4 regions of the Rhizobium sp. 62_C5_N11_2 genome follow, and region 3 is predicted to be linked to each of the others. Evidence: riboswitches for the same ligand, from Rfam matches in the RefSeq annotation. Region 3 holds a riboswitch; each other region holds the start of a gene.

Evidence for each region. Region 3 has a riboswitch for thiamine pyrophosphate ahead of AB8B31_RS32110 (phosphomethylpyrimidine synthase ThiC). Riboswitches for the same ligand answer to the same signal wherever they lie in the genome.
Region 1: it holds a riboswitch for thiamine pyrophosphate, as region 3 does, so the genes downstream of both, thiC (phosphomethylpyrimidine synthase ThiC) here and AB8B31_RS32110 (phosphomethylpyrimidine synthase ThiC) in region 3, are expected to answer to the same signal.
Region 2: it holds a riboswitch for thiamine pyrophosphate, as region 3 does, so the genes downstream of both, thiM (hydroxyethylthiazole kinase) here and AB8B31_RS32110 (phosphomethylpyrimidine synthase ThiC) in region 3, are expected to answer to the same signal.
Region 4: it holds a riboswitch for thiamine pyrophosphate, as region 3 does, so the genes downstream of both, AB8B31_RS19965 (YkoF family thiamine/hydroxymethylpyrimidine-binding protein) here and AB8B31_RS32110 (phosphomethylpyrimidine synthase ThiC) in region 3, are expected to answer to the same signal.

The regions. Positions count from the first base shown of each region.
Region 1 is NZ_JBPWPW010000002.1:635,525-640,470, reverse strand. It holds gene thiO (glycine oxidase ThiO) at 1-463, opposite strand, end outside; gene thiC (phosphomethylpyrimidine synthase ThiC) at 463-2,286, opposite strand; TPP riboswitch at 2,386-2,518, opposite strand; gene AB8B31_RS26605 (CobW family GTP-binding protein) at 3,136-4,110, shown strand; gene AB8B31_RS26600 (DUF1097 domain-containing protein) at 4,149-4,649, shown strand; gene nthB (nitrile hydratase subunit beta) at 4,687-4,946, shown strand, end outside.
Region 2 is NZ_JBPWPW010000003.1:340,839-345,784, forward strand. It holds gene AB8B31_RS30690 (glycoside hydrolase family 3 N-terminal domain-containing protein) at 1-532, opposite strand, end outside; gene AB8B31_RS30695 (GNAT family N-acetyltransferase) at 556-1,035, opposite strand; gene thiD (bifunctional hydroxymethylpyrimidine kinase/phosphomethylpyrimidine kinase) at 1,253-2,062, opposite strand; gene thiE (thiamine phosphate synthase) at 2,059-2,694, opposite strand; gene thiM (hydroxyethylthiazole kinase) at 2,691-3,494, opposite strand; TPP riboswitch at 3,545-3,641, opposite strand; gene AB8B31_RS30715 (invasion associated locus B family protein) at 4,333-4,946, shown strand, end outside.
Region 3 is NZ_JBPWPW010000004.1:78,640-83,585, forward strand. It holds gene AB8B31_RS32095 (hypothetical protein) at 1-88, shown strand, start outside; gene AB8B31_RS32100 (hypothetical protein) at 98-511, shown strand; partial or broken gene AB8B31_RS32105 (DUF2726 domain-containing protein) at 656-991, opposite strand; TPP riboswitch at 1,634-1,764, shown strand; partial or broken gene AB8B31_RS32110 (phosphomethylpyrimidine synthase ThiC) at 2,016-2,228, shown strand; gene thiO (glycine oxidase ThiO) at 2,231-3,211, shown strand; gene thiS (sulfur carrier protein ThiS) at 3,208-3,405, shown strand; gene AB8B31_RS32125 (thiazole synthase) at 3,407-4,180, shown strand; gene AB8B31_RS32130 (thiamine phosphate synthase) at 4,177-4,818, shown strand.
Region 4 is NZ_JBPWPW010000001.1:4,057,850-4,062,795, forward strand. It holds gene AB8B31_RS19950 (SDR family NAD(P)-dependent oxidoreductase) at 1-362, opposite strand, end outside; gene soxR (redox-sensitive transcriptional activator SoxR) at 514-978, opposite strand; gene AB8B31_RS19960 (NADPH-dependent FMN reductase) at 1,062-1,658, shown strand; TPP riboswitch at 1,903-2,016, shown strand; gene AB8B31_RS19965 (YkoF family thiamine/hydroxymethylpyrimidine-binding protein) at 2,007-2,615, shown strand; gene AB8B31_RS19970 (ABC transporter permease) at 2,628-3,434, shown strand; gene AB8B31_RS19975 (ABC transporter ATP-binding protein) at 3,431-4,243, shown strand; gene AB8B31_RS19980 (ABC transporter substrate-binding protein) at 4,312-4,946, shown strand, end outside.

The DNA.
Region 1 (4,946 bases), on a different contig from region 3:
CGCGCTCGCGGAGTCTGTCGGCTAGCCCGGCCAGTGCGCGCCGTGGATCGAGATGCGCTTCCTGCTCGAAGAAAAGAGCCTTTTCGAAGCGGCCGGCAAGGGCAGGTTCCAGGTCGGTTACGCCCTTGCGATCAATCCAGACATGACCGGTCGTGCGCGTGGCAAACCGGGCGAGATCCGGAAGGTCGCGTGGCTGCGCCACGACAAGAGTACCGCGGCGGCGAACTTCGCCGGGCACGGCCTCCTCCCACCACCCGGCCGCGCCCAGGCCCAATGTCAGGACAACCTCTTCGGCCGCCTCCCGTTCGCAATAGGGTGCCAGCATTCCTCCAGCAAAATGCGAGGCGCCAAGCCCCTCCGCGCCGGCCTTCTCGATCACCTCAACCGAAAAGCCCCGCTTGACGAGTTCATGGGCCGCCGCCAGGCCGGCAACGCCGGCCCCCTTGACGAGAAACGCAGACACTATGCGTTACCCGGAAGGTTTTCGACCGGCATGTAAAGATCGCCGCCATCGCGATATTTGGCGGCCATGGCTTCCAACCCCTCCCTCTGCGCTTCGGCGCGGATATCGTGCGAAATCCGCATGGAGCAGAATTTCGGGCCGCACATGGAGCAGAAATGCGCCACCTTATGCGCCTCCTTCGGCAGCGTTTCGTCGTGGAAGGAACGGGCGGTTTCCGGATCGAGAGAGAGGTTGAACTGGTCCTCCCATCGGAACTCGAAACGGGCGCGCGACAGCGCATCGTCGCGCACCTGCGCCGCCGGATGGCCCTTGGCGAGATCGGCGGCATGCGCCGCGATCTTATAGGTGATGACGCCCACCTTGACGTCGTTGCGGTCCGGCAGGCCGAGATGTTCCTTGGGCGTCACGTAGCAGAGCATGGCGGTACCGAACCAGCCGATCATCGCAGCCCCGATGCCGGACGTGATGTGGTCGTAGCCCGGCGCGATATCGGTGGTTAACGGTCCGAGCGTATAAAAGGGCGCCTCGCCGCAGACCGCAAGCTGCTTGTCCATGTTTTCCTTGATCTTGTGCATCGGCACATGGCCGGGACCTTCGATCATCACCTGGCAATCCTTCGCCCAGGCGATTTTCGTTAACTCGCCGAGCGTTTCCAGTTCCGCGAACTGCGCCGCATCATTGGCATCAGCGATCGATCCCGGGCGCAGGCCATCACCGAGCGAGAAGGAAACGTCGTAAGCGCGGCAGATGTCGCAGATCTCCTCGAAATGCTCGTAGAGAAAACTCTCCCTGTGGTGGTGCAGACACCACTTGGCCATGATCGAGCCGCCGCGGGAAACGATGCCGGTGACGCGATTGACGGTCAGCGGGATATAGGCGAGCCGCACGCCGGCATGGATGGTGAAATAGTCGACGCCCTGCTCGGCCTGTTCGATCAGCGTATCGCGATAGACCTCCCAGGTGAGGTCCTCGGCAATGCCGTTCACCTTTTCGAGTGCCTGGTAGAGTGGCACTGTACCGATCGGCACCGGCGAATTGCGGATGATCCATTCGCGGATATTGTGGATGTTTCGGCCTGTCGACAGGTCCATGACCGTATCGGCGCCCCAGCGGATGGCCCAGACCATCTTTTCGACTTCCTCCTCCATCGACGAGGTGACAGCCGAATTGCCGATATTGGCATTGATCTTTACCAGAAAATTGCGACCGATGATCATCGGCTCCAGTTCCGGGTGGTTGATATTGGCGGGAATGATTGCCCGACCGGCAGCGATTTCCTGGCGGACGAATTCGGGCGTGACATAGTCAGGGATATGGGCCCCAAAACTTTCGCCGTCGCGGATGAGAGCATCCTTGGCCGCCTCTCGGCCGAGGTTTTCGCGAATGGCGATGAATTCCATCTCCGGCGTTACGATGCCGGCCCGCGCATAGGCGAGCTGGGTAACGGCCCTCCCCGCCTTCGCCTTGAAAGGCTGGTTGCGAACGGGGAATTCCGGCGTCAGCCGGTCGCCGGAAACAAAGCCGTTATCCTCCGGCCTGACGATGCGGCCGGCATAGGATTCCACATCGCCGCGAGCAAGAACCCAGCTTTCGCGCATGCGTGGCAAGCCTGCATCGATGCGGATTGCAGCGCCTTCTGCTGTGTAGGGACCGGAAGAATCGTAGACAGTGACCGGCGGTTCGCCAGAGGTCGGATGCAATGCGATCTGACGCATCGGTACGCGGATATCCGGATGAATGGTGCCTGCTTTCAGGACTTTCGCGGAGGCGGGAAGCGGACCTGTGGTGACGACCGGAGTGAGTTTGGTGGCTGCAATATTCATGGTTCGAGGCTCCAAGTTTTGACGTTTGGAGACCCAGTTCCAGTGTTGGAATGATGAAAAAACGCCGTGGATTCCGAAGGACGGATACCCGCCCTCGCTGCCGCAGCGCCCGCACCGTCCCTACGCCAGTATGAACTGGATCAGGTTCAACGGGTCACTGCGCCTCGGGCGGCCAAAGCCGATCCGACCAGCAGTATCTCAGCCCCTTGGCGGGACCCCCCTGGTGAATAGGGCTAAGCTATTGTGAGAAATGCCGCTCCGTCAAGCCCTTAGGGCACCATTCAGAACCCATATCCCGACCGCTTGAGTTCTGTTCATCGCGCCGCTGGGCTGACTGGCTTCATGGAGTTTAGCGAATGTGGCATGCTCAGCGCCGGCCCAATTCCCCGCCAGAACCTCCAGGAACGCAAAGCAGTCGCCAACGGCTCGGTGCCCATCCGCTGTCACCCGACCACCCCTAGCGGCACCACTTTCGCCGGCGACAATAGAATGCCCTCGAAAAGCCAACTTGCGCATGGCGTCCCTCGCCAAAGCTGCGCAAACCAGACTGTTTTTCATGCCCATCCTGTCAATGATCGGGAAAGGGGCAATAAGATCAATAATTAGACGGTATGATCAGTTTTTAATCAAAAATCAAAAAGCTCATCATTTTGGCAGAATCTGCGGTTTATTTGGCCGAATATGAAACATCAGGTCTCTTGCCTCGTGACGGTATTGCAAGTGTAATTCTCCTCGTCTGATCGGCGCTTCCGGCGTAATCAGACCAGCAAACAGCAGCGGAGCCGCCTTTTCAGCCCGGTCATTTGGCCGAGACGGCGGAGGCGTGCTCGGACGGCAAGGGGATGAGGCATGGCAAAGCTTGCGACGACAATTCTGACCGGGTTTCTCGGGACCGGCAAGACCACGCTTCTCAATCACCTGCTCACCTCAATCGAAAACGAGAGCGTAGCGGTGATCGTCAACGAATATGGGGAGGTCGGCATCGATGGAAAGCTCGTGGTGCCGACGGCGGACGAGGTCATCGAGCTGAACAATGGCTGCATCTGCTGCACTGTCAGGGGCGATCTCATCGCCGCGATCGGCGAACTGCTGCGCTCCGGACGGCCAATCGACCGCATCATCATCGAGACTTCGGGTCTTGCCGATCCGGCGCCGGTTATCCAGTCCTTCCTGCTCGACGAAACGCTCGCCAGGCGGCTGCAGCTTGATGCGATCGTGACCGTCGTCGATGCCCGCCATATGAAGCAACAGCTCTCTCAGGACGAGGCGAGGGAGCAGATCAGCTTTGCCGACGTGCTGCTGCTCAACAAGATCGACCTGGAGAGCGCCGAGGACCTTGCCGCCACCGAGCAGCAATTGCGCGGGATCAATCCGCTTGCCCGGATCATCCGGACGAGGGATTGCAAGGTCGAGCTCTCCGCGGTGCTCGACGTCGGCGCCTTCGACCTCAAGAACATCCTGTCTATCGACCCCGATATTCTCAAGGACCATGAACACGAGCACGACCAGAGCATCGGTTGCGTGGCGATCCAGGACTTCGGCCCGCTCGATCCAGCGGCGCTGAACGTCTGGCTCAATCGCCTGGCTCAGGAGATCGGCACGGACCTCTTCCGCATGAAGGGCGTGCTGAATCTCCACGGCGAGCAGCGCCGCTATGTCTTTCACGGCGTGCACATGACGCTTGAAGGACGCCCCGGAAAGGCCTGGGGGCCATCGGAAAAGCGGCTCAACGAAATCGTCTTCATCGGCAGGAACCTCGACGACGCGATGCTTCGAGACGGCTTCATGAGCTGCCTCAGCCAGCAGCGCGCGCTGGCATCCTGATGCGCATCCGCCCAACCCCTCAACAAGGAGACAGACCCATGCCCCCGCTCGTTGCCGCAATGATCAGCCTCGGTGTGCTCGGCGCCATCGACACCTATATCACCGCGACGATATTTCCCGTTCCCGTGTGGGTCACCTTCATCGCCTGGGCGTCGTTCTTCGCCTGCGGCGGCGGAAACCAGGGTCTGGTCAAATCGATCGTTTCCAACTGGACCGGCATCGGCATCGCCTCGATCACGCTGCTGATCATCCAGTATGGCCCGGCCCACCCGATCTTTGCGGCGATCCTGGTCGGCGCCGGCACCTCAGCAATGATCCTGGCCTCGGCCATCCCGATCTTGAACTTTCCGCCGGCGATCGTCTTCGGCTTCGCTTCTCTCGTCGGCACCAGCGCGGCGACGGACACGACGATCGTCACCTCAGGTCTCAATCATCCGACCCTCGTCGCCATGGCCGCCATGCTGCTCGGCGGCGTCTTCGGCCTGCTCTCGGAAATCGGAACCCAGCTTCTGGCGGGCAAGAAATCCGCGACCGCCTGAGCGTCATCGTCATCATTCACCATAAAGGAACGATCCCATGAAACTTCAGCATTATCTTGGCGGCCTTGAGGGGCTGGGGCCCGTGAGCACCGAAACGCGCGTTTTCGTCGATGTCTGGGAAACCAGGATCTTCGGCATCCATACGGCGATGATGGCGCTGTCGCCGCAGCTTCCGCTTCCCGAGACGCCATCGACGTTCAAGACCATCTGGACCTGGGCGGACCTCAGGAAAGGGGCGGAGTCCCTCAATCCCTTCGATTATTTCAGGTTTCGCTATTACGAGAAGTGGCTCGGCGG
Region 2 (4,946 bases), on a different contig from region 3:
GGCCGGGAATATGCTTGATGACGGGCATGTTGCCGGTCTCGAGCAGGCCATCGACCACCTCGCGGCCGAGGGCAGCGATGAAATCGGGATCTGGGCCGAAGGAGCGGGCGCCGATGACCGCACTCGTCGTCTCGAAGACGAGGTCGAGAACGGGCGAGCAGCCGCTGGAAAGGCCGAGTTCCGTCATCATCGCGCCCATGGCCTGGGAGGAAAGGCGCAGTGCTTTTTTGCCGAGATCGAAATCGCGGCGCGCAAGTTCGGCAAACTGGCCGAAACTGCGGAAGAGCGGCCAGGGGCCGGCATCGAGATGCTGAACGCGGCCGCCTTCCTGGTCGGTGAAGACGGGCGCGTCGTCGCGGCCGACGGCCTCGCGGAAGCGGTCGATCAGCCGCTTCGTCTGTTCCGGCTCGCGCTGATTGCGCCGGCCGACGAACAGGCCGAGCGGATTGGTTTCGCGAAAGAGGGCGAATTCATCATCGGAAATAGTGGGATTCGGGAGGCCGACGAAAAGGGCGAGCGGGGTCGAGGACAATTCTGTAACTCCGGATCAGATGGTCATTTCGGCGTGCTTCTCAGCATGCCTTCGTAGATGCCCTTGTCGGGGGCGGGGATGACGATTGCGCCTGCCGTCTTGGCGTAGAAATCGACCGGGCCGGCATCGCCGATGAAGGCATAGGCGTGACCGAGCGTCTTCATGGCCTGAAGGCAGGCGGAAAAGAGGGCGAGCCCGATGCCCCTGCCACGCGCTTCGGGGTCGACGCCGGTCGGGCCGAAGAAGCCGCGCGCCGTCGTGTCATAGCAGGCAAAGCCCAGCAGCTTGCCGCCGTCGACGGCGATCAGGCAGGCAACGGGCTGACGGGAGAATGAGACTGTGACTTCGCTTGCCCAGTTCTCGCTGAACTGTTCGCGAACCCAGCTGACGATAAGATGCAGTTCCGGGGGGAGGGCCGGGCGGATGGAGACGCCGACATCGCCGGCCTTCTGTCTCAGGTCGGCGAGCTCAGTGGAATACAGGCTCACAAGCAGGTCTGGCACCTGTCACTCCTCCAGTTATTCCGTTATTGCGGAATGTATCCCCTTTTAGTGTCATAGATTTGGCCATCTGGCAGGGCTTGTCAACAAGGTTTTTCAACGAGAGAAAGGGACGCCCCGCCGCGGTCGCTGCGGTTTCAACGCAAAGTAGGTGCCGAACGAAAAAAGGCCCGGGAGGCCGGGCCGTTTTCGATTGGCGGCATGTTCGCTGAGCGAGTGCTTATATATCGTCTTTCCAGAGCGCATGAAAATGCTGCACCGGACCGTGGCCGGAGCCGACGGTGAGGTGTCCGGCAGCCGCGACCGCGCCGGCAAGGTATTCCTTCGCGATGGCGACCGCCTCCCGCGCCGAGGCGCCCTTGGCGAGCTCGGCCGCCAGGGCGCTGGAGAGCGTGCAGCCGGTGCCGTGGGTGTTCTTGGTCGGCACGCGCCTGGCTTCGAACCAGTGCAGGCCGGCGGCGGTGGCAAGCACGTCAGGGCTCTCGTCGCTGTCGAGATGGCCGCCCTTGACCAGCACTGCGGCCGGGCCAAGCGCGCGCAGGCGTTCGGCCTGCGCCGCCATGTCAGCGCGATTTGTCGCGACCGGCTGGTGCAGCAGCGCGGCGGCTTCGGGCAGGTTCGGGGTCAGCAGCGTGGCAAGCGGCAGCAGCCGATGGGTCAGCACGTCGACCGCTTCAGGCGCGAGCAGGGCGGCTCCACCCTTGGCGATCATGACAGGATCGATGACGATCGGAATGTCGCGGTGGTCAGTCAGCGCACCGGCAACGGCGTCGGCGATGCCGGCATTGGCGATCATGCCGATCTTGACGGCATCGACGCGGACATCGGCAAAGACGGCATTGATCTGGTCGGCGACGAATTGCGGCGGCACCAGATGCACACCGCTGACACCTTGCGTGTTCTGCGCCGTCAACGCGGTCAGCACCGCCATGCCGTAGACGCCGCGGGCGGAAAAGGCCTTGAGATCGGCCTGGATGCCGGCGCCACCGGAGGGATCGGAGCCGGCGATCGAGAGAACGTTGCGGATCATGCACGGGCCTTTCGGATTTCTGCGGCGATGCGGCGCGTGGCAGCTTCAGGGTCTGGCGTGCCGCAGATGGCGGAAACGACGGCAAGCCCTTTCGCGCCCGCGGCGAAGACTTGGGCGACATGATCCGCCTTGAGCCCGCCGATCGCGACCGATGGCACCGGCGAGGCCTTCACCAGCTTGGCAAGACCGTCAAAACCGATCGGCTGCTTGTGGTCGGCCTTGGTCGGTGTCGCAAACACCGGTCCGACGCCGGTATAATCGACCAGACCAGGATCAACGGCGGCGGCGAGCGGCGCGGTCTCGACCGAGAGGCCAAGGATCATGTCGGGGCCGATCATCGTCCGCGCTTTGTGTGCATCCATGTCTTCCTGGCCGATATGCAGACCGTCGGCGCCGATGGCGATTGCCGCCTCGACATCGTCGTTGACGATGAGCAGGGCGCCGGTCCCCTCCAATGCCTGTTTCAAGGCGCGGCCGGTCTCGATCATCCCGATGGTGGCGGCATGTTTGTCACGCAGTTGCACCATGGTCGCGCCGCCGGCAACGGCAAGTCGCGCCGTTTCGACCATGCCGATCCCGGCGCACAGATCGGGGTCGAGGACGAGATAGAGCGAAAGGTCGAAAGCTTTCATGCCGCCGATATCCTCGCCCTGGCGTCAAGCGTTTCGGGGTCGAGCGCAGCTAACGCATCGAGGAAACGCCATGAGAATGAACCGGGGCCGGCCGCCCCAAGTGCGGCCTCTTCGCCGGCGATGGCGAAGGTTGCTAGTGTCGCAACCGTCGCGCCGAAGATGTCTTCGGGTGCCGTCGCGGCAAAGGCGCCGACGAGGCAGGTGAGCGAGCAACCGAGCGCGGTGACTTGCGGCATCAGCGCCGATCCGCCTTCGATGCGCACGGCCTTCTCGCCGTCGGTGACGAAATCCACCGCACCGGTGACGGCGACGACCGCCCGCTGACGCTCAGCCAGCCATCGCGCAGAACCTTCCGCCTGTTCGACCGGGTCGCGGCTGTCGACGCCCTGGCCGCGGCTCTCTCCGCCAGCCAGGGCGATGATTTCGGAGGCGTTGCCGCGGATGATGGTCGGACGCAGCGCCAGGAGGTCGGCGACCGCGTTGCGGCGGAAAGCCGTCGCATAATGCGCGACCGGATCGAGCACCCAGGGCTTGCCGGCTGATGTCGCGGCCTTCGCCGCCGCCTGCATGCCGTCGATCCATTGCGTCGACAGCGTGCCGATATTGATTGTCAGCGCGCTGGCGATCCCGGCGAATTCGCCGGCTTCCTCAGCGGCGTGCACCATGGCGGGCGAGGCGCCGGATGCAAGCAGAACATTTGCGGCAATGTTCATGGCGACGTAATTGGTGATGCACTGAACGAGCGGCGGCTTTTCCCGCATCGCCTTCAGCATCGCTCCTGGTGTGGTCCTGGTCTGCATATGGCCCCTTTCAGGCGGGGGCGGGCACGGGGCGGTTCGTGCGGGCTAAGCCGCGACCCCGAGCGACTCCCTCCGCCGGCATTATCCGGTTCAGGTTCGAAGGGTGCTTCTCAGCCCGTCTTTCGACGAACGCCCCTGTCTCTCATCGCGCTCTTTTTCGCAGAGAACGGGCCTGATGTCACCTCGAAAATGACAATCATGCGACCGATGCGGCGCGACGATGGCTATGGATGATTTATGGGTCTGGATTGCCCTTCATAAGGACGAGAGATCGCCGCCGATTCGTGTCTTGACCAGGTTTTCCCGAATGTCGTCTGCGGGTTCTGTTCCGGGCTGCCCTCGTCGTTGCCGTTTTGCCATGCGGCTGTCCTCTCCTTTTCGAGAAGAATAACAGTAGCAACCGTGGGTGCAATGAATTTCTAAAATACATCTCTGTATTTGTGAGGAGCATCGAGAAAAACGCAGATGCCGGAGCGGCTCTTTTCTTCGAAGGAACGAGGCTCATCTTTTCAAGACTTCGCAGCAGTGTGGATAGTGCGGAATTATTCACCCTATCCGTTCATCTGTCGAATTTTCAATGCAAACGGGCAGGTGGACAGCTTCGCGTAAGTTGCGCGTCGTCTCATGGTCCTCGCCAATCGGTTTTATTCGAGCGTTGAAATCTCTTGGCGAATTCGTTGAGGGCGAGTCTCAGCCAAGGCAAGACTTAATCTCCCAGAACGTGAAGTAAATATCTAACGGAAACTTTACCGTGCTGACACGCTTAGGTTGACTAAATGACGGATTGTAGCGATACGGCTTTACACGCGAATAAAATCTTCCTGAAGTTGTATTTTCAATGAGAAAATTTTTGAGAATCGGCATGAAGCGGACTCGTCCGACTATCGCCCCTGTTTTGATATTCATTGCTTGTGCCAACCCGGCTTCTTCGCAATCACCTGTTCCGGCCGATCAAGGACCGGAACAGGTGCAGGCGCCCGCTCAACCGGCGCCGACCATGAAATCCCAGAAATTCGACGACTGGTATTATCGCTGCACCGGTTCGGCAGGCGCTGAGGCCTGCGAAGTCGCCCAGGTCGCGCAAGTCACCAAAGACGGCAAACCCATCAATATCCTGACGTTGGCGATCGCAGCTTCGCCGGCCGGTTCCCAGGGCAAGGGCGAAAAGGGCAAGGGCGACAAGGGCAAGCCGCGGCTGATGCTGACCGCCCTTCTGCCGCTCAACGTCTTCCTGCCCTCCGGCCTGTCAATCAAAGCCGATGGTAAGCCGGTCGCCAAACTCGACTATCGCAATTGCAACCAGTCCGGATGCTGGGCGCAGCAGGCGCTGGATACGAAGACGGCCGCGGCGCTGAAGAAAGGCTCTAGTGCTGAAGGGCTGGTGCGGCTGATGAACGGCCAGGACGTCAATATCCGTTTCTCGCTGAAAGGGCTGAAGCCGGCCCTCGACGA
Region 3 (4,946 bases):
AGACGTGCTGAGCCGGCAGGAAGCCGACAGCATCAAGGTCATCAAGGGCGGCCAGCTGGAAATCCTGACGACGAACAACGGTGCCTGAGCGGCTGATATGAAGGCGCTGAAGTCTCTCAGGCAGTTACTGGAGATCCGCAGCCTGCGGGCGGACAATCTTTCCCGCAGCCTCTCCGAGGCGCGGGCGGACGCCGAAAACGCGCGGGAGCGGGAAGCGAAAGCCTCCGAAGCGCTCGACATGGCAGCAAGCCGGGCCGCAGGCAATCCTATCGTCGACGAATTGCGCAAGAGCGGCGTTATCTCCGCCGCCAAGCTTCAGGACGCGTTGATGCGACAATCCGTATTGCGCAGCCATGAAGCCGATGCCGGCCGATCGCTTGCGCAGCGCAAAGACGCCCGGTGCGCCGCGCAAGAGCGGGCAGAACAAGCCGCCGCCGATTTTTCGCGAGCACAGAAGGCGGTATTGCGCGCCGAATTTTCGCTTGAAGCAGCGGAGAAAGTCGACCGGTAGAGAGCTAAGAACCAGCAGATGAACCAACCGCCTTGGCAGCGAACCAGCGTAACCACTGTCCTGATGCAACGTTCCGCGTCATCGCTTGATCATTGATGTTCAGCCTCAGCTTGAAATTAGTGCTCACGTTACGAATGCGAAACCTACCCGGGCTCCCCTCTTGTTCAGCAATGGCTGGATGGTGAACTTCGAGCGCATCACGATACGGAGTTGATCCGCGGCGTCGACCGGCCGTAATGGCTCCGCAGCTGGTGTCTTAAGCCAGGGTCCGAGTACGGCACGCTCATTCCAGCGCGTTTCCTCCGAGCGCCATCTGTTTTTCTCCCGCCAAGCCTGTTTGCTCATCGTAGCTAGGAACTGCTCAACGGCCATGCCAATGATAACGCCCTCAAACAGCGCGGCGATTAGCAGTTCAGGAATTTCGAAGTCTGCAATGGCTATACCGCCCGAAGCGCCTACTGCGGCAGCCCCGATGATCAGCCGAGGTGCTGCTCACAGCACCAACCTTTGGCCATATTGCATGCCCCTCTCCGGATTTCCCGCCACGATAGTACAACGCGCGTACCATATCCAAAAAAATGAGGCCTCGACCGCATGAAGCTTCCCCCGAGAAACCGATATTGGCTCTAGAGGACAGTCGACATCCGCTTCCGCTCAGGACGTTCCTACGTCGTGGCACGGCGCGATTTCGAGGCCAGCGCTCCGGCTTGTTGCTATGGAGCTCACGTTTTGGACGAAGATCGCATAATGGATCGTCGGGGACGGCGTGATCGCGCTGCTTGTGGGGTCGATTCGGATCCAGCCGGTGGGATTCGGGTGGCGGAAGCGCTCGCGCACTGAGAGCCTGCGCAATCGACAAAGCTAAGCACCTTCGCGGGCCGAAGGAACCTGTCTTAAGGAACGGGCGGGCCCGGCATTTCTCGCCTCGGTGGAGGTGGCGAATATCCGCCAGTTAGGTTCCTATTGCGGCGCGCATATCGCGCTTGTGAAATGCAATTAGCGGAGGCACGGAGACTTCCGGTTTCAACGGCGATTTTAGACGGGAAGCCGTCATGCTTGACGAGCAAGAAAAATATGCATTAGGCCTTGCTTGACAGAAGGGCAGCTCCGGTCTTTCATGGCGGCATTCACCAGGGGGGCCCGGCAAGGGGCTGAGATACTGCTGAACAATAAGGTGTTGCTTGTTGTGGCGCAGTGACCCGTTGAACCTGATCCAGTTCATACTGGCGTAGGGACGGTGCAAGCGCTCCAAGGCTTCGGATTCACGCGTGGAATCCATGCCGGCGTCTTTTCATCATTCCGGCTGACTGGGTCTCCAACTTTCAATTTGGAGCCTCAAACTATGACATTGCCGCAAAAAACTTCACCCCAACCGTCACCACCGGCCCGCTGCCAGTGTCGCGGAAGATCCATACCGGGAGTTATCCACAGTCATGTCCGCGTGCCGATGCGCGGAATCAGCGTCCATCCGACCGCCGGCGAGCCGCCTTTCGTCGTCTATGATTCCTCCCATCCCGACACCGCCCGCAGCTACCGTGACGAGACCTTGCCGAAGGAAGCGCACAAGGTGGCGCATTTCTGCTCGATGCGCATATCGCACAACATCCGCGCCGAGGCGCAGAAGGAGGGGCTGGACGCGATGGCGGCGAAATACCGACAGGGCGGCGAACTTTACATGTCGGTCGTAGAGGCCGCTAAAATACCGATTGGAGGATGACCATGCGCGTTCTTGTCAAGGGGGCCGGCGTTGCCGGCCTCACCGTGGCCTGGCAGCTTTATCGCCAAGGCTTCCGCGTCACCCTTACGGAGCTGGCCGACAAGGTCGGGGGCGGCGCCTCCGGCCTTGCCGGCGGCATGCTCGCCCCGTGGTGCGAACGGGAAAGTGCGGAGGAACCGGTGCTGACGCTCGGTCGTAATGCCGCCGATTGGTGGGAGGCAGCATTGCCCGGCCACGTCAAACGCCGAGGAACGCTGGTGGTCGCGGGTGGGCGAGATACCGCCGAGCTGGACCGCTTTTCCCGCCGCACAAGCGGATGGGAATGGCTGGACGAGGCGGCGATCGCAGCTCTGGAGCCTGATCTCGCCGGCCGCTTCCGCAGGGCGTTGTTCTTCCGGCAGGAAGCGCACCTCGATCCACGGCAGGCGCTCTCGGGACTTGCGGCAGGACTGGAGAACGCCCGCGTGCTTCTCGTGTTCGGCGTCACGGGCAATGCGAACGTTGCCCATTATGACCGGGTGATCGACTGCACCGGTGCCGCCCAGATTGGCCAACTGCCCGAATTGCGTGGTGTTCGAGGCGAGATGCTCTGCGTCGAAACGCGCGAGGTCAGCCTTTCTCGCCCCGTCCGCCTGCTGCATCCGCGCCACCCGATCTATATCGTGCCGCGCGAAAAGAACTGCTTCATGGTCGGTGCGACGATGATCGAAAGTGACGATGCGGGGCCGATTACCGCGCGTTCGCTGATGGAGTTGCTGAATGCTGCCTATGCGATGCATCCCGCCTTCGGCGAGGCACGCGTCACGGAAACAGGCGCAGGCGTGCGGCCCGCTTATCCCGATAATCTACCGCGCGTGACGCAGGAGAAACACACCCTCCATGTCAACGGCCTCTATCGCCATGGCTTTTTGCTGGCGCCGGCCATGGCCGGAGAGGTGGCGCGGCTTCTTCTAACAGAACAAACGGAAAGGAGGGCGCCATGACCTTCATCATCAATGGCGAGGAACAACAGGTCGCGGCCGCGACGCTCGCAGATCTGCTTCTCGCTCTGGACTACGAAGGCGGGTGGCTCGCAACCGCGGTGAACGGCGAACTGGTACACCGCGAGGATCGCGTCGATTTCATGCTTGGCGAGCGCGACCGCATTGAAATTCTCTCACCGATGCAAGGAGGCTAAGATGCTGAAACTTTACAGCGTCGAGGTCCATTCCCGGCTGCTGCTTGGCACCGCCCGCTACCCGTCTCCGGCCGTGCTTGCGGAAGCAGTGAGACGATCGAAGACCGAAATTGTAACTGTTTCGCTTCGGCGCGAGGCCGTCGGCGGCAAGGCGGGCGGCGCCTTCTTTGAGCTGATCCGCGAGCTTGATGTGCGCGTGCTTCCCAACACGGCCGGATGCCACAGCGTGCAGGAGGCTGTGCTGACGGCGAAGATGGCGCGCGATGTTTTCCGCACCGACTGGATCAAGCTCGAAGTGATCGGCCATCACGATACGCTGCAGCCCGATGTTTTCGGCCTCGTCGAGGCGGCACGCATCCTGACCGGCGAGGGCTTTCACGTCTTCCCCTATACGACCGACGATCTTGTCGTCGCCGAAAGGCTGCTGGACGCCGGCTGCCGCGTCCTGATGCCTTGGTGCGCGCCGATCGGCTCTGCCATGGGAGCGGTGAACCCGATGGCGCTGCGGGCATTCCGAGCACATTTTCCGGATGTGCCGCTCATCGTTGATGCCGGCATCGGCCGCCCATCTCATGCCGCCGCCGTCATGGAATACGGCTATGATGCCGTTCTTCTGAACACCGCCGTTGCCGGCGCGGGTGATCCCGCCGCCATGGCCGAGGCCTTCGCGTTTGCCATCAATGCCGGCCGCATCGCGCATGGCGCCGTGCCGCTGGAGCCGCGCGACATGGCCGTTCCTTCCACTCCCGTCATCGGAAAGGCCGTCTTTTCATGAAGCTCGATCCCTTCTATCTCATCGTCGACAGCGCCAACTGGGTCGAGCGTCTCGTGCCGCTCGGCGTCAAACTCGTCCAGCTGCGCATCAAGGACCAGCCAGAGCCGGTGCTTCGCGAGGAGATCCGGCGTGCGAAAGCCGCCTGCGCGGCAGCGGACTGCCGATTGATCGTCAACGATTACTGGAAGCTCGCGATCGATGAGGGATGCGATTTCATCCATCTCGGGCAGGAGGATCTGGCGGCAGCCGATCTGGCTGCAATCGGCCGCGCCGGCCTGAAGCTCGGCCTTTCCACGCACGACATGGCGGAACTAGAGACGGCGCTGGCCGCCCGTCCGGATTACGTGGCATTCGGACCGGTCTGGCCCACGGTGCTCAAAGAGATGAGATGGACGCCACAAGGCGTCGAACGCATTGCGAACTGGCGGCGGCGTGTCGGGCCGATGCCGCTCGTTGCCATCGGCGGGATCACCGCCGAGCGCGCGCCGCTGGTACTGGAAAACGGCGCCGATACCGCTGCCGTGGTCACCGATATCACCCGCAACCCCGATCCCGAAGCCCGCACACGACAGTGGCTGGCCGCGACCGCGCCTTGGCGGTCCGTGACTGAGAGGCCGCACCTGGGCTCTCTACAATGAAAAGGCAACAATAAAGAGGACCAAAAGGCGGATGCGTCAGGGGCTCGCGACCACCGCTCGCTGGTTCAGACGCTGACTGAGGCACCATCGGAAGGTTACTATCGGACACCCGATCTTTGCAACGCAAC
Region 4 (4,946 bases), on a different contig from region 3:
GTCTGGTTGAGCCGCACGACCGCCTCATATTCTGCGTCGGTGAGCGTGGCAGCGGGAAAACGGCCAAGCATGGTACCGGCATTGTTGACAAGCACATCGACCCTGTCGAAGAAGGCGAGAGCATCTTCAGCAAATTGCGCTGCCCCACCGACTGCGGAGAAATCGGCATGCAGCAGCAGCGCCCGTCTTTCAGATTCAGCCGTCAGCAGGAAATCCGGGAGGTCGCGTCCCGGCTTGCGCCCGGTATGGACGATTACTTTCGCGCCGCAGTCCAGGAACTGCCGGGCCACTTCAAGGCCGATGCCGCGACCGGCGCCGGTCACGACCACATTGCGATTTTCGAACAGTCTGGGATGAAACACGAAGCCGTCCTCCTCGCGGACAGTGCCGCCGGTTGCGTCACTCGCCCTTAACATATGAGCACGCCGACCGAAAGAAAGGCGCGCATCGATCTTTCCCGGGAGAGACTTGGTCTCACCCCGGAAACTGCTCTTCCCAAGAAGTTCCAGCCTTTTAGTTTTCGGTCTCCAGAAGCCGCGCGCCTGGCCCCTCCCTGCCGAGCCGGTCGCAGGGATTGCGCAACGGACAGCTTTCGATCGACAGGCAGCCGCAGCCGATGCAACCTGTCAGACGGTCGCGCAGCAGGCTAAGCCGCCTGATTCGCGCGTCGAGATCATCCTTCCAGCGCGCCGACAGCGTCTGCCAGTCGGCGACGGTCGGCGTGCGTCCCTGCGGCAGGGACTCGAACGCCGCCTGGATTTCCGAAAGCGGAATGCCAACACGCTGCGCCACCTTGATGATGCCGAGCCGGCGCAGCACATCGCGGCCATAGCGCCGCTGGTTGCCGCGGGAGCGGATGCTCGAGATCAGCCCCTTGGTCTCGTAAAAATGCAGCGCCGAGACGGCCAGGCCGCTGCGCTCTGCCACTTCACCGACCGTCAGGAGCTTGCCGAGCGGCGCCGCAGGAATTGTATCCATCACCTCTTGACCTCAATATTAGTTGAGGTTTTATAACCTTGGCTCCTGCAATCGTAAAGTCCAATCGCAACAAGGAGCGACGCGTGAAAACACCCACCAGGCTGGCTGTCATCTATGGGAGCACGAGAGAGGGCCGCATCTGCGACCGGGTGGTCAAATGGCTGACGCAGGAGCTCGTCCGCTTCCCGCAATTTGATATCGACATCATCGACCCGCTGGATTTCGCGCTGCCGGCCAACCGTGACATGACGCACCCCGAAATCGACAGGCTCGCCGGACGGCTTGGCATGGCCGACGCCTTCATCATCGTCACGCCGGAATACAATCACAGCTTCACCGCCTCGTTGAAGTCGATCATCGATTTCTTCTTCGAGCCCTGGCAGGGCAAGCCGGTCGCCTTCGTTTCCTATGGCGGCATATCTGGCGGCCTGCGCGCCGTCGAACAACTGCGGCTCGTCTTTGCCGAACTCCACGCCGTGACGATCCGCGATTCGGTCAGCTTTGCCGCACCTTGGAACCGCTTCGACACAGACGGGCGGCTCGACAATCCCGCCGACGCAATGCGTTTGCTCGATCGGATGATGGCGAGGCTGGAATGGTGGACGCAGGCGCTCGTCACTGCCCGCAGCGATCGTCCCTATACCGACACAGAGCGCCGCGCGTCTTTTCGGACGCGCTAAGGACGCTCTATTACTTTGAATCTGCGCATAATCCTTTCCGAAAATCGATTCCGATTTTCGGGGTTATGCGCTAGCCGCCTGAGGCAGAGAGCTCCGGTTCCGTTCCCGGCAGGTACGGAACCATTGGGAACACCCGGACAGGACCTCCGTCCGGGTGTTTCCCGTCGCATCAGGTCCATCCCGACCGCGCAGACGGGTTCGCAATTTTGCTGTTGCGGGGAGGAAACCCCGGTGATAGTTTCCGCGCAAATAACAGGGGAGCTCCGTATCGCCGGGGCTGAGATGTGAGGTGCAAGCCTCTGGACCCTTCAAAGCTGATCTGGGTAATGCCAGCGGAGCGAGGTTCAGATGTTCTCAGGCGCACAGGTGTCACTCTATCCGATGTCCGGCAATTTCGTCGGCATCATTCTTGATGCCGTCAAGGCGCTCGACCCCTATCGCGACCGGCTGCGCATCGAGACCGATGACATCTCCACACTGCTGGTCGGCCCGCCTGACATTCTCTTCGCCGCCATGCACGATCTTTTCGTCGCCGCCGCAAAGACCGGCGAGCATTGCGTCCTGTCAGCCGCCGTTTCACGCGGCTGCCCCGGCGAGCCTGACGACGCCATCTGCGGCGTCAACCCCTCCCTCGGTCAGGCGGAGCCGCTTGCCGAGCGTATGACAGCCGCACTTGCCGCCGTTGAAACCACCACCGAGACCGGCCAGCCGACCGCTGCGCAATTCTCGCTCTACGTCATGGGAACCGGTACCCATATGGACGAGATTTATGGCTGCATCGACTTCCTGAAGCGCTCTGGCACCTTCGACCGTGCCAAGAATTTCTGCACCAGGCTTTCTGGCGATGCCGGTGCCGTCTTCGCAACCATTCGTGAGGCCTTCTATCGCTTCGGCGACCCCGAGGGACATGTTACCCTCGACATCACGGCGTCTGCCAATAGCCCGACGAAAGCCTGAAATCGAACGCTGATGACACTGCCACAACCATCGGCTTCGCGCCTTGCCGCGCTCCGCGCCGCTCTCTACCGGGGCATACCCGCCTTGCTGGCCGGCTGCGTCTTTTTGGCGGCATGGGAACTCTATGTCGATCTTTCCGGTATCAAAGCTTCCATCCTGCCGGCGCCTTCGCGCATCGTCATCCAGGGCTGGCTGAACCGCGAGGCGCTGATATCAAACACCTGGCCGACGCTCGGCGCGACACTCGGAGGTTTCGCGCTGTCGCTGGCCTTCGCCTTCGCCGCCTCGATCCTCATGGATTTCGTGCCCTTCATGCGCCGGGCATTGCTGCCGATCTTCATCGCCAGCCAGACCCTGCCGCTGGTGGCGATCGCGCCCCTCGTCGTCCTCTGGTTCGGCTTCGGCCTGTTGCCGAAGATCCTGCTGGTGGCGCTCGTCACCTTCTTCCCGCTGCTCGTCGCCTTGCTGCAGGGCTATGAATCGACTGACCGCGACATCGCCGAATTGCTGAATTCGATGAAGGCGAGCCGCTGGCGCATTTTCCGCCTGGCACGGCTTCCCTCCTCGCTGCCCTATTTCTTCGCCGGCCTGCGGATCTCGATCACCTATGCTGTCGTCGGCGCGATCTTTGCCGAATATGCCGGCGCCGCCCGCGGCCTCGGCATCTATATCCTCAACGCCAAGAACAATTTCCGTCCCGATCTCGTGCTCGCCGCCGTCGTCATCAGCGCCGTTCTGACACTCTGCCTCTTCGGAGCGACGCTATTGATCCAGCGCCTCGTCATGCCCTGGCAGCCAACCGCGGAGCGGCGCCGATGAGCGATACAATGGTTGAACTGCACAATATCTCGAAGTCCTTCGACGGCATGAAGGTGCTCGGCGATATTTCGCTCGCCGTCGCAGACGGCGAGTTCGTTTCGATCGTCGGCCCGTCCGGCTCCGGAAAATCGACGGTGCTGCGACTGCTGACCCAGGCACTGCGCCCCGATGCCGGCACCATGCTTTTTAAGGGCGTGCCGCTGGAACAGGCGCCGCATTCCTTCGCCTTCATGCCGCAACGCGATGCGCTGATGCCCTGGCGCCGGATCATCGACAATGCGGCACTCGGTCTCGAGGTGAAAGGCATGAGCCGCCGCGCGGCCCGCGCCGCCGTCGCGCCGCTGTTCGAGAGCTTCGGCCTTGCCGGCTTCGAACACCACTATCCCTCCGAACTGTCAGGCGGCATGCGCCAGCGCGCCGCGCTGCTGCGCACCGTCGTCCAGACCCAGGACATGCTGCTGCTCGACGAGCCTTTCGGCGCGCTCGACGCGCTGACGCGCACGCAGATCCAGGAATGGCTGCAGGGCATGTGGACCGAACACCGTTGGACGGCGCTGCTGATCACCCATGATGTTCGCGAGGCCGTGTTCCTCTCCGACCGGATCTACGTGCTTTCGGCCCGTCCGGCGCGTATCATCCGCGAATTCCGCGTTCCCCTGCCCCGCCCGAGAAGCATTGCCGATCTCGGCTCGCCGGCGGCCCAGGCGATCGAAACCGAAATCCTGCAAACCCTGCTTCATCCGCTAGAACAGGATGATTTTAGGCCAGTCGGCCTCAAATCTGAATCCTGTTCTGATTTAAAGAGTTAGAGCATGATGTCGTCCGAAAACCGCTCACACTTTTCGGCATCATGCTCTAGAGACCTGAGGAGGTCACCATGCTGCTTCTCACCCGTCGCCAGACGATCTTCGCCGCCATCGCGGCAAGCCTCGCCGGCCGTACCGCCCTCGCCCAATCGGCGCCCGCAAAGGTTCGCATCGCGCTCGACTGGACACCCAACACCAACCATATCGGCATCTATGTCGCCAAGGCGAAGGGCTTCTATGCCGATGCCGGGCTCGATGTCGAGATTCTTCCCTTCACCGATACCAGCGCCGGAACGCTGGTGTCCAACGGCGTTGCCGATTTCGGCATCAGCAGCGAGATCGAGACCCTCACGCAGCGCGCTGGCGGCGGTGACGTGAAGATGGTCTACGGCGTCGTCCAGACGGAAACCGCACGCCTGATCTTCAAGGGCGGACGCGACGACATCAAGAGCCCGAAAGACCTCGACGGCAAGACCTATGGCGGCTTTGGCGGTACCTGGGAGAGCGCGCTGATCTCGGCGATGATCCGCAATGACGGCGGCAAAGGCGACGTCAAGACCGTCACCCTCGGCACCTCCGCTTACGAGGCGCTGGACAATGGCTCGATCGATTTCACGCTGGAGATATACACCTGGGAAGGCATCGCCGCCGAACTGGAAAACCGGAAGATCGGCCGCTTCCACTATTCCGATTATGGCATTCCCGA